2 linked regions of the Thioclava sp. GXIMD2076 genome follow. The protein of the gene in region 1 interacts with the protein of each later gene in a pairwise test. Links are inferred from orthologs where the notes say so. Each region holds a gene or a part of one and is shown on either strand. Other genes may lie near its edges.

Region 1 (4,069 bases):
CACGATGAAGGCGCATTTCTGCTGAACTGGCAGCTTCAAGATGGTAGGTGGCTCGGTATCGCTTCTCTCCACAGCGATGGCTTCGCCGCCTGCGCTGGCCGTTTGAACAAGCGGCGAAGCCATTGGCAACTTCTTGGACGAATGGTGGAAAGTGGCGCGCCTGAGACAAAACCGCTCGCCCTGAGCCTGTGTATATCTAATCGCCGTCTTATCTACGCCATACTTCGCCGTAGGTCCGGAAATCATTCTCGTGGACGGACAATCTCTGGTCCTGCAAGATGCAAGCTCATAGACAGGGCATGCAGGGAGAGGGGCTCGCGCATCATACTGCGCAAACCCCTATTGGCTTAGAAATCGAGGTTCTCGACGTTTAGCGCGTTCTGCTGGATGAAGTCGCGGCGGGGTTCCACCACATCGCCCATCAGCTTGGTGAAGATGTCGTCGGCCTCGGCCACGTCATCCACTTTCACTTGCAGCAATGTACGGGCAGACGGATCGAGCGTTGTTTCCCAAAGCTGCTCGGGGTTCATCTCGCCCAAGCCCTTATAGCGTTGCAGTGCCAGACCTTTTTCGCCTTCCTGCAGGATCGCGTTCAGCAGTTCCAGTGGGCCGTGGATCAGCTGGTGGCGGTCCTTGCGATGCAGACGCGCGGGTTTGCCGTAGATATCCTGTAGTGCCTTGGTATGCGTGCCCAGACGGCGGCTTTCGCCCGCGCGCATGACCTGACCATCCAGCGTCCGTACTTCCTCGACCCCGCGCAGGATACGGGTCAGGCGCAGGCCGTGATCCTGCGTCTGGCGACCCTGCCAGCCACGCTCGTATTCGAGTGCGACAAGATCCAGGCGGGCGGCCACGGCATCGGCGGTGCCTTGCGCATCATTGTCCAGAACGCCCGGAACCATCGCGCCCGCGATGGCGGCCTGCTCCAGAATATGGCGCGGATAATGGGTCGGGAAGGTACCTAGGATCCGCTTGATGACGCGGGCCTCCTCGACCACGCGCTGCAGGTCGTTGCCGACGATCTCCTCGCCCGTGCCGAGTTTCAGGACAGCGCCCTCAACCCCTTGGGCGATCAGGTAATCTTCCAGGGCATTCTGGTCCTTGAGGTAAACCTCGGACTTGCCGCGCGAGACCTTATAGAGCGGCGGCTGCGCGATATAGAGATAGCCACGTTCGATCAGCTCCGGCATCTGGCGGAAGAAGAATGTCAGCAGAAGGGTGCGGATATGGGCGCCGTCCACGTCCGCATCGGTCATGATGATGATCTTGTGGTAGCGTAGCTTGTCGATATTGAACTCGTCGCGACCGATACCGGTGCCGAGCGCGGTGATCAGCGTGCCGATCTGGTCGGAGGACAGCATCCGGTCGAACCGCGCGCGCTCGACATTGAGGATCTTGCCGCGCAGCGGCAGGACGGCCTGATTTTGTCGTGCGCGCCCCTGTTTGGCCGAGCCACCTGCCGAATCCCCCTCGACGAGGAAGACTTCGGAGAAGGCCGGATCCTTTTCCTGACAATCCGCCAGCTTGCCCGGAAGCGAGGCCACATCCATCGCCGTTTTCCGACGGGTCAGCTCGCGGGCCTTGCGCGCGGCCTCGCGGGCCAGCGCCGCCTCGACAATCTTGCCGACGATCTGACGGGCTTCGGCGGGATGCTCCTCGAACCATTCGCCAAGCTTCTCGTTCACGAGGTTTTCCACCGCGGGGCGCACCTCGGAGGAGACCAGCTTGTCTTTGGTCTGGCTGGAGAATTTCGGGTCCGGCACTTTGACCGACAGCACGCAGGTCAGGCCTTCGCGGGCATCGTCGCCGGTAAAGTTGACCTTTTCTTTCTTCGCGATCCCCGAGGATTGCGCGTAATTGTTGATCGTGCGGGTCAGCGCGCCACGGAAGCCCGCCATATGGGTGCCGCCATCGCGCTGGGGGATGTTGTTGGTGAAGGGCAGCACGGTCTCGTGATAGCTGTCATTCCACCACAGTGCCACCTCGACGCCGATCCCGTTGACCTCGCCCAGCATATAGACGGGGCTCTCCATCACGGGCGTCTTGGAACGGTCGAGATATTTGACGAATTCGCGCACGCCACCATCGTAATGCAGCTCGGTCTTCAGCGGCTCCGCGGGGCGTTCATCCTCGATGATGATACGCACGCCCGAGTTCAGGAAGGCCAGCTCGCGCAGGCGCTTTTCCAGCGTCTCGAAACTGTAGTTGAGATTCGAGAAGGTGCCCTCGGGGTCGGTTTCCTTGTTGGACGCAAGGAAGCGGACCTCGGTGCCACGTCCACCGACCTCGTCGCCCACGACATGCACATGCTCGACGCATTCGCCCTTCTCGAAGCGGGCTTTGTAGATCTTGTCGTTGCGCCAGACGGTCAGCTCGAGCCAGTCCGAGAGCGCGTTCACCACTGAAACGCCCACACCGTGCAGACCGCCCGAGACCTTGTAGGCATTGCCATCGGTATCGGTATTGTTGAACTTCCCGCCCGCATGCAGCTGGGTCATGATGACCTCTGCCGCCGAGACGCCTTCCTCGGCATGCATATCGACCGGAATTCCGCGCCCGTTATCGCGCACCGATACCGAGCTATCGGCGTGAATTTTTACATGGACATAGTCGGCATAATTGGCCAGCGCCTCGTCGATGCCGTTATCGACGACCTCATAGACCATGTGATGCAGGCCCGACCCGTCATCCGTATCCCCGATATACATGCCGGGGCGTTTCCGTACAGCTTCCAACCCCTTCAAAACCTTGATGGAATCGGCACCATATTCGGATTTCTTGACGTGTTCTTCGGTCATGCCTGCTCGTCCTTTTTTACGTCCCCGATTTATAGGGGTTTTGGGCCGCCATGTCACGCCTTAGCCACAGAATTCGGGGCTTTCTTGGCGATACGGGCGGCCTGTCAAATAAGGGCGATCAATACCGCTACGGCAAGCATGAGGCTGCCTGCGATGCGGTTCATGCGGGTCATGGCCGCGGGGCTGGAAATCAGTCTGCGAACGCGGCCGACAAAGGCGGCAAGGATCAGGTTTCCGATCATCGGGCAGAGCGCCGAGAGCAGGGCAATCACCGCGATATCGGCCGGGGTGATCGTGTCGAGCGCGAAGAAGCCCGGCACGACGCCCATATAGAACAGGATCGCCTTGGGGTTACCGAGGATTGCCACGACCCCCACAACAAACCCCGCCCAGCGTCCGGGCCGGGTCAGTTTGCTGTTTTGCGAGATCCCCGCCTTGGCATGGCGGATCAGCATCGCGCCCATAAAGGCGAACATCGCCGCAGCCACCCAGCGCAGGACCGTCAGGAAGCCCGCGACATGCTCTACAACCCAGCTCATGCCGACAAGAGCCAGCACGGACCAGAACGCATCGCCAAGCGCCACGCCCACGGCCAGCGGCCACGCTGCGGCAAAGCCGCCGGAGACGGTGCGTGCGAGCATCGCGAGCCAGACCGGTCCGGGGGTCAGGAAGATCACGAGAAGCGCGCCCGAATAGAACAGGGCCTGATGCAGCGTAATCGTCATGGCAGGGCTACTCGGTCGGGGGCAGCGTCAGGCTGCCATCTGCGGCCAGCGGCAAGAACGGATTCATTGCGACCTCCCAGACATGGCCGTCGGGATCGGACCAATAGCCGGAATATCCGCCCCAGAAGACCTTTTCGGGACGTTTGAGCGGCGTGGCACCTGCCGCGAGGGCTGCGGCAAAGGCTGCGTCCACCTCTGGCTCGGTGTCGAAATTCTGCGCCAGTGTCATGGCGCCCGTGCCAAGGGTCGCGCCCGCACGGCCTTGATCCTTGGCCAGATCATCGCGCCCGAAAAGCGCCAGACCCTGTCCGTGCATCTGGTAGAAAGCCACGCCGTCCTGCTGCGCCGCAGGCTCCCAGCCCAGCTGCGCGTAGAAGGCGCAGGAGGCGGCGAGATCGGTCACACCTAGCGTGATCAGGGTGATGCGCTGCACGGGATAGCTCATTCGACTTCCTCCAGAACCGAGGTCGCGGCCTCTTCCGAGACCTGAAGATAATGTCCGCGCGCGCCCAACGCGTCGAACAAAGCGCGTTCCGTGCCCGTCAT
Region 2 (5,495 bases), 1.9 Mb from region 1 along the record:
CATTCTGCAGGCCCGGGATCATCCGCAGCACTTCCGTCTGCGCGCCATATTTCATCTTGGTCTGGAAGCCTACGATATTATAGAGCGTGCCCAGTGCGTTATCGCGGCGTAGTTGCACCACGGCATAGGCTTTTTCCTCGGGCTTGTGGCTGTTGGTCAGGCCGATGGGCTTCATCGGGCCATGACGCAGCGTCTCGCGTCCACGCTCGGCCATCACCTCGATCGGCAGGCAGCCATCGAAATATTTCGCCGTCTCGCCATCATGGAACTCGGTTTTGTCGGCGGCCAGAAGCGCGTCGATGAAGGCCTCATATTCGGGCTTGGTCATCGGGCAGTTGATATAGGCGGTGCGCTCTTCCTCGGTCTCGCCCTTGTCATAGCGCGATTGCAGCCATGCGATATCCATATCGATCGTGTCGAAATAGATGATCGGGGCGATGGCATCAAAGAAGGCCAGCGCATCGGCACCGGTCTCGAGGCGGATGCTCTCTGCCAGCGCGCCCGAGGTCAGCGGGCCGGTGGCCACGATCCAATGCCCGTCCTTGGGCAGTTCGGTAATCTCGCCATAGCGCGTCTCGATCAGCGGGTGATCCTTGATCGCACGGGTCACACCTGCCGAGAACGCATCGCGGTCCACGGCCAGCGCGCCCCCTGCGGGCAGGCTGTGACGATCGGCCATCGACATGATCAGACCGTTCGCGGCCCGCATTTCCCAATGCAGGAGCCCCACGGCGTTCTGCTCGTCATCATCCGAGCGGAAGGAATTCGAGCACACCATCTCGGCGAAATCACCGGTGCGGTGGGCAAAGGTTTCAACGGTGGGGCGCATCTCGTGCAACACGACACGCACGCCTGCGGATGCGGCCTGCCACGCGGCTTCGGAACCGGCCATGCCGCCGCCAAGGATATGGAGTGTATCTGTCATGGCGCGGGTCTAGGCCAAAGCCGGTAATTTGAAAAGAGACATTCTCGTGGCCAAGCCAACTGGAGCGTTGAGGAGACACAAGGCCCCCTCGGGGCGGGCCACAGGCCCGATCCCGCGCGCGGTGAAGGGGCTCGATGCCGCTTTGCCGCGCGGGACCCTCAGATCAGCGCGATGCGCTCGCGGCGCTCCGGGTCGGGGAACTCGCGGTAGAGCCCCACGCTGCTTGTGGCGATCATACCATGCATCAGGTCATATTTATGAGCCAGCGCATCGTCGCCATGCCCCACGGCGCGGAACGCCTCCTCGAGCATGGCCATATCCGTCACCTCAATCTCCAGCAGGAAATCGGCCTGACCATCGGCCCCGAGCCCCAGCTTGCGCCGCATCAGCCGCCACGAGCGGATCAGTCCGCGCTCCTGCAAAGCCCCATACCAGCCATCGGCTGCCGCAGCAAAAGCCAGCGCCTTACTGCCCGAATTCAATTCGATCATACAATGATAGAGATTCATCTCCGCCCTCCCGGTCACGCCTCGAAAAGAGCAGGAACATTTTGATATTCGATTAAAAAAAAGCCCCTCAAAAAGAACCTTTCTATCGGTTTTGACACAAACCTTTCGAGGCTGGGGACGGGATCCTTCCACCCGCTCTGGTTGCAGACTGTAATAGGCCAGAGCGGAAACAGGGATCACCAGTTTCTGCATATGAAAAGGCGACCCCCAAGAGGGCCGCCCCTGATCTTGCGCAGATCGCCCGGTTCAGTGGCCGACGATCAGATCCGACAGGCTGTGATCGCTGAAGCTCACACCACCCTGACCCAGATCCGCACGCAGGCCGATGCCTACATAGCTTTCCGCATCATCATGATTGGCATCGTTGAAGCCCAGCTCGCCCGTCATCGCATAGCCATTGCCCAGATCATATTCACCGGTGGCCGCATAGCGGCGGCCCGTGACATCATCGGTGTCGTAATAATCAAGGCGGCCGCCAACCTTGACCTGCGAATTCAGCGGCATGGTTGCGGAGACGTTATAGAGGTTGCCCTGCATATCGGCATCATCGCTCTTGACGTGATTATAGGCGCTCTCCACCGAGAACATGCCATAATCGCCCTTATACTCGACGCCTAGCGTGGTGTAATCATCGCCGTCGATCCGCTCGAAACCGGCACGCGCACCGAATTTCATCATGCCATTCATATTGTAGATGGCATGGAGCGCGGTGGTATGGCCATCCCAGCTGTCATCCCAGTAGCGATTGAGCGCCATATCGCCCTGAAGCGAGAATTGCGGCGTGAAGCCGACTTCCATCTGCCCACCGATGTTGGTGCGCGACTGGTCGCGCGAATCCGCGTCGAGATAATTGAAATGTGAAGCGCCGACATTGGCGCCGACGATATCGGCCGCATGGGAGGCCATGGGCGCGAACCCTGCCAGCAGGGCGAGGATGGCTGTCTTTTTCATATGTCTACTCTGCTCGTTGGTCTGTGATCTTGCGCCACAGATTCTGGTAAGCCGTAAAGGAAAGGGCAGGTCACATCGCTGTGCCTGCCCTTGGTTTTACTCGTCTTCGGAAGCGCCGTCAGCGGGTGGCGTATCGTCAGTCTGTGACGTTTCCGTGATTGGCAGCTCCTCGCCATCCTCATCACCCTGATCGGCGATACGGGCGACCGAGACCACCGTCTCGCCGACAGCCGTGTTGAAGACCCGCACACCGCCTGCGCCACGCGAGCGGAAGGAGATCCCGTCCACCGGACAGCGGATCGACTGGCCGGTCGAGGTGGCCAGCATGATCTGGTCTCCCATTTCGACAGGGAAGGATGCCACGAGATCGCCGCCGCGCATCTTCTTCTCGAAGGCGGTGACGCCCATGCCCCCACGCCCGCGCACGGGGTAGTCATGGCTCGAGGAGGTCTTGCCAAGGCCCTTGGCGGTAATCGTCAGGATCAGGTCCTCGGCCGCCGACATTTCGGCATAGCGCTCGGGCGAGAGCTGGCCGCCCTCGACCGCGTCGTCCTCCTCGTCGGTCTCGTCCTCTTCGGTGATACCGGCCATCAGACGGCGCTGCTTGAGATAAGCGGTGCGTTCTTCCGAGGTGGCATCGAAGTGGCGGATGACGGACATCGAGACGACCTCGTCCTCGCCCAGCAGCTTCACGCCGCGCACGCCGACCGAATTACGCGAATTGAACACCCGCACTTCCGGCACGGGGAAGCGGATCGCGCGGCCCTTGGCCGTGACCAGCATCACATCGTCATCCTCGGAACAGATGCGCGCATTGATCAGACGCATGCCCGCATTCTCCTCCTCGAATTTCATCGCGATCTTGCCGTTACGCATGACATTGGTGAAATCCGAAAGGCGGTTGCGGCGGACGGTGCCTGCCGAGGTGGCAAAGACCATCTGCAGATCGTCCCACTCGGCCTCGTCGCGGTCCACCGGTGTGATGGCGGCTATGGAGACGCCCGCAGGGATCGGCAGAATATTGACGATCGCCTTGCCCTTGGAGGCACGCGAACCGGCCGGCAGCTGCCAAGTCTTCATCTTGTAGACCATGCCTTCGGTCGTGAAGAACAGAAGCTGCGTATGGGTATTGGCCACAAACATCGTGGTCACCGCATCATCATCCTTCAGACCGCCGCCCGACAGCCCCTTGCCACCGCGTTTCTGCGAACGGAAATCGGCCAGCGGCGTGCGCTTGATATAGCCCGACTGCGTCACAGTCACGACCATATCCTCGCGCTCGATCAGATCCTCGTCGTCGATATCGCCGATGAAATCGGCAATCTCGGTGCGGCGCGGGACGGCGAACAGCTCGCGTACTTCGCGCAGCTCGTCCGAGATGATCGCCATGATCCGCTCGCGCGAGGCGAGGATGGCAAGGTAGTCCTTGATCTTCTCGGCCAGTTCCGCCAGCTCGTCGGTGACTTCCTTGACCCCGATCTGGGTCAGGCGCTGCAGGCGCAGATCGAGGATCGCGCGGGCCTGCACCTCGGAGAGGTTGTAGGTGCCGTCATCATTGACCGGATGCAGCGGGTCATCGATCAGTTTCAGATATTCGACGATATCATGTGCGGGCCAGCGCCGCGTCATCAGCCGCTCGCGGGCCTCGGCCGCATCGGCCGAGGAGCGGATCGTGGCCACGACCTCGTCCACATTCGAAACCGCCACGGCGAGACCGCAGAGCACATGGCTGCGCTCGCGCGCCTTGCGCAGCTCGAACGCGGTGCGACGCGCGACCACTTCCTCGCGGAAGGTGATGAAATGCGACAGGAAATCGCGCAGGGTGAGCTGCTCGGGGCGGCCGCCATTGAGCGCCAGCATGTTGCAGCCGAACGAGGTTTGCAAAGGCGTCAGGCGGTAGAGCTGGTTGAGCACCACATCCGGCGTCGCATCGCGCTTCAGCTCGATCACCACGCGCACACCGACACGGTCGGATTCATCGGCAATGTTGGAGATGCCTTCGAGGCGCTTGTCGCGCACCAGCTCGGCGATCTTCTCGATCATCGAGGCCTTGTTGACCTGATAGGGGATCTCGTCGACCACGATGGCGAAACGGTCCTTGCGAACCTCCTCGATGCGGGTCTTGGCGCGGATCACCACCGAGCCGCGGCCCTCAAGGTAAGCCTTGCGCGCACCGCCACGGCCAAGGATCAACCCGCCGGTCGGGAAGTCGGGGCCGGGGACGATCTGCATGATCGCCTCGGTCGACATATCGGGATTGTCGATCAGGGCAAGGGTCGCATCGACCACTTCGCCCAGGTTATGCGGCGGGATATTGGTGGCCATACCCACCGCGATACCGCCCGCACCATTGACGAGCATATTCGGGAACCGAGCAGGCAGGACGACCGGCTCGCGGTCCTTGCCATCGTAGTTGTCCTGAAAATCGACGGTGTCTTTCTCGATATCGGCCAGCAGGAAGGCCGCGGCCTTCTGCATGCGGACTTCCGTGTAGCGCATGGCGGCGGCACTATCGCCATCCATCGAGCCGAAATTGCCCTGACCATCCAGAAGCGGCAGCGACATCGAGAAGGGCTGGGCCATGCGGACCAACGCATCATAGATCGCGGCATCGCCATGGGGGTGGTATTTCCCCATCACGTCGCCCACCGGACGCGCCGATTTGCGATAGGGCTTGTCATGCGTATTGCCCGTCTCATGCATCGCATAGAGGATGCGGCGGTGCACGGGCTTGAGGCCGTCACGCAGATCGGGGATCGCGCGCGAGACAATTACGCTCATCGCGTAATCGAGATAGGCCGTCTTCATCTCGGACGCGATGGAGACTATGGGAAACTGTTCGGAGGAGGGGCGCCCCGCCCCGTTTTCCTCGGTGTCCGGCGTATCGGGAGTATCGTTCACGCGCGCCTCAATTCTTCTAGATCTTGTTGGACCTTCTTATAGCGCGCCCGAGGGCTGGTATGCAACTTCCAAACCCCGATGAGTGGGCAAAGAAAAACCCGACGGCCTGTGCGGGCCGTCGGGTCAGGTAAAGCGGTGTGGGGTTCAGCGTTTCGCGCCCAGTGCACCGCGAATCCAGAAGAGGCACAGAACGAGCGAGAGGATCACGT

Evidence for each region.
Region 2: the proteins of gyrB (region 1) and gyrA interact in binary tests that used the Escherichia coli proteins (3 or more experiments, as listed by UniProt). The link is inferred for Thioclava sp. GXIMD2076 from one-to-one orthologs.

What each region holds. Positions count from the first base shown.
Region 1 is NZ_CP149932.1:677,398-681,466, reverse strand. The notes cover bases 74-3,182. They hold gyrB (DNA topoisomerase (ATP-hydrolyzing) subunit B), read right to left. Parts: upstream 2,799-3,182; coding sequence 348-2,798; downstream 74-347. Other genes in these bases: WDB91_RS03340 (LysE family translocator), read right to left, coding at 2,903-3,182; WDB91_RS03350 (hypothetical protein), read right to left, coding at 74-123. Also shown: more of WDB91_RS03350, read right to left, coding at 1-73; more of WDB91_RS03340, read right to left, coding at 3,183-3,523; WDB91_RS03335 (VOC family protein), read right to left, coding at 3,531-3,968; DNA replication/repair protein RecF, read right to left, coding at 3,965-4,069. UniProt on the Escherichia coli protein: DNA gyrase negatively supercoils closed circular double-stranded DNA in an ATP-dependent manner to maintain chromosomes in an underwound state.
Region 2 is NZ_CP149932.1:2,571,644-2,577,138, reverse strand. What follows is about bases 2,282-5,495. They hold gyrA (DNA gyrase subunit A), read right to left. Parts: upstream 5,194-5,495; coding sequence 2,482-5,193; downstream 2,282-2,481. Other genes in these bases: WDB91_RS12790 (disulfide bond formation protein B), read right to left, coding at 5,431-5,495; WDB91_RS12800 (porin), read right to left, coding at 2,282-2,385. Also shown: methylenetetrahydrofolate--tRNA-(uracil(54)-C(5))-methyltransferase (FADH(2)-oxidizing) TrmFO, read right to left, coding at 1-925; WDB91_RS12805 (DUF6614 family protein), read right to left, coding at 1,084-1,434; more of WDB91_RS12800, read right to left, coding at 1,681-2,281. UniProt on the Escherichia coli protein: A type II topoisomerase that negatively supercoils closed circular double-stranded (ds) DNA in an ATP-dependent manner to maintain chromosomes in an underwound state.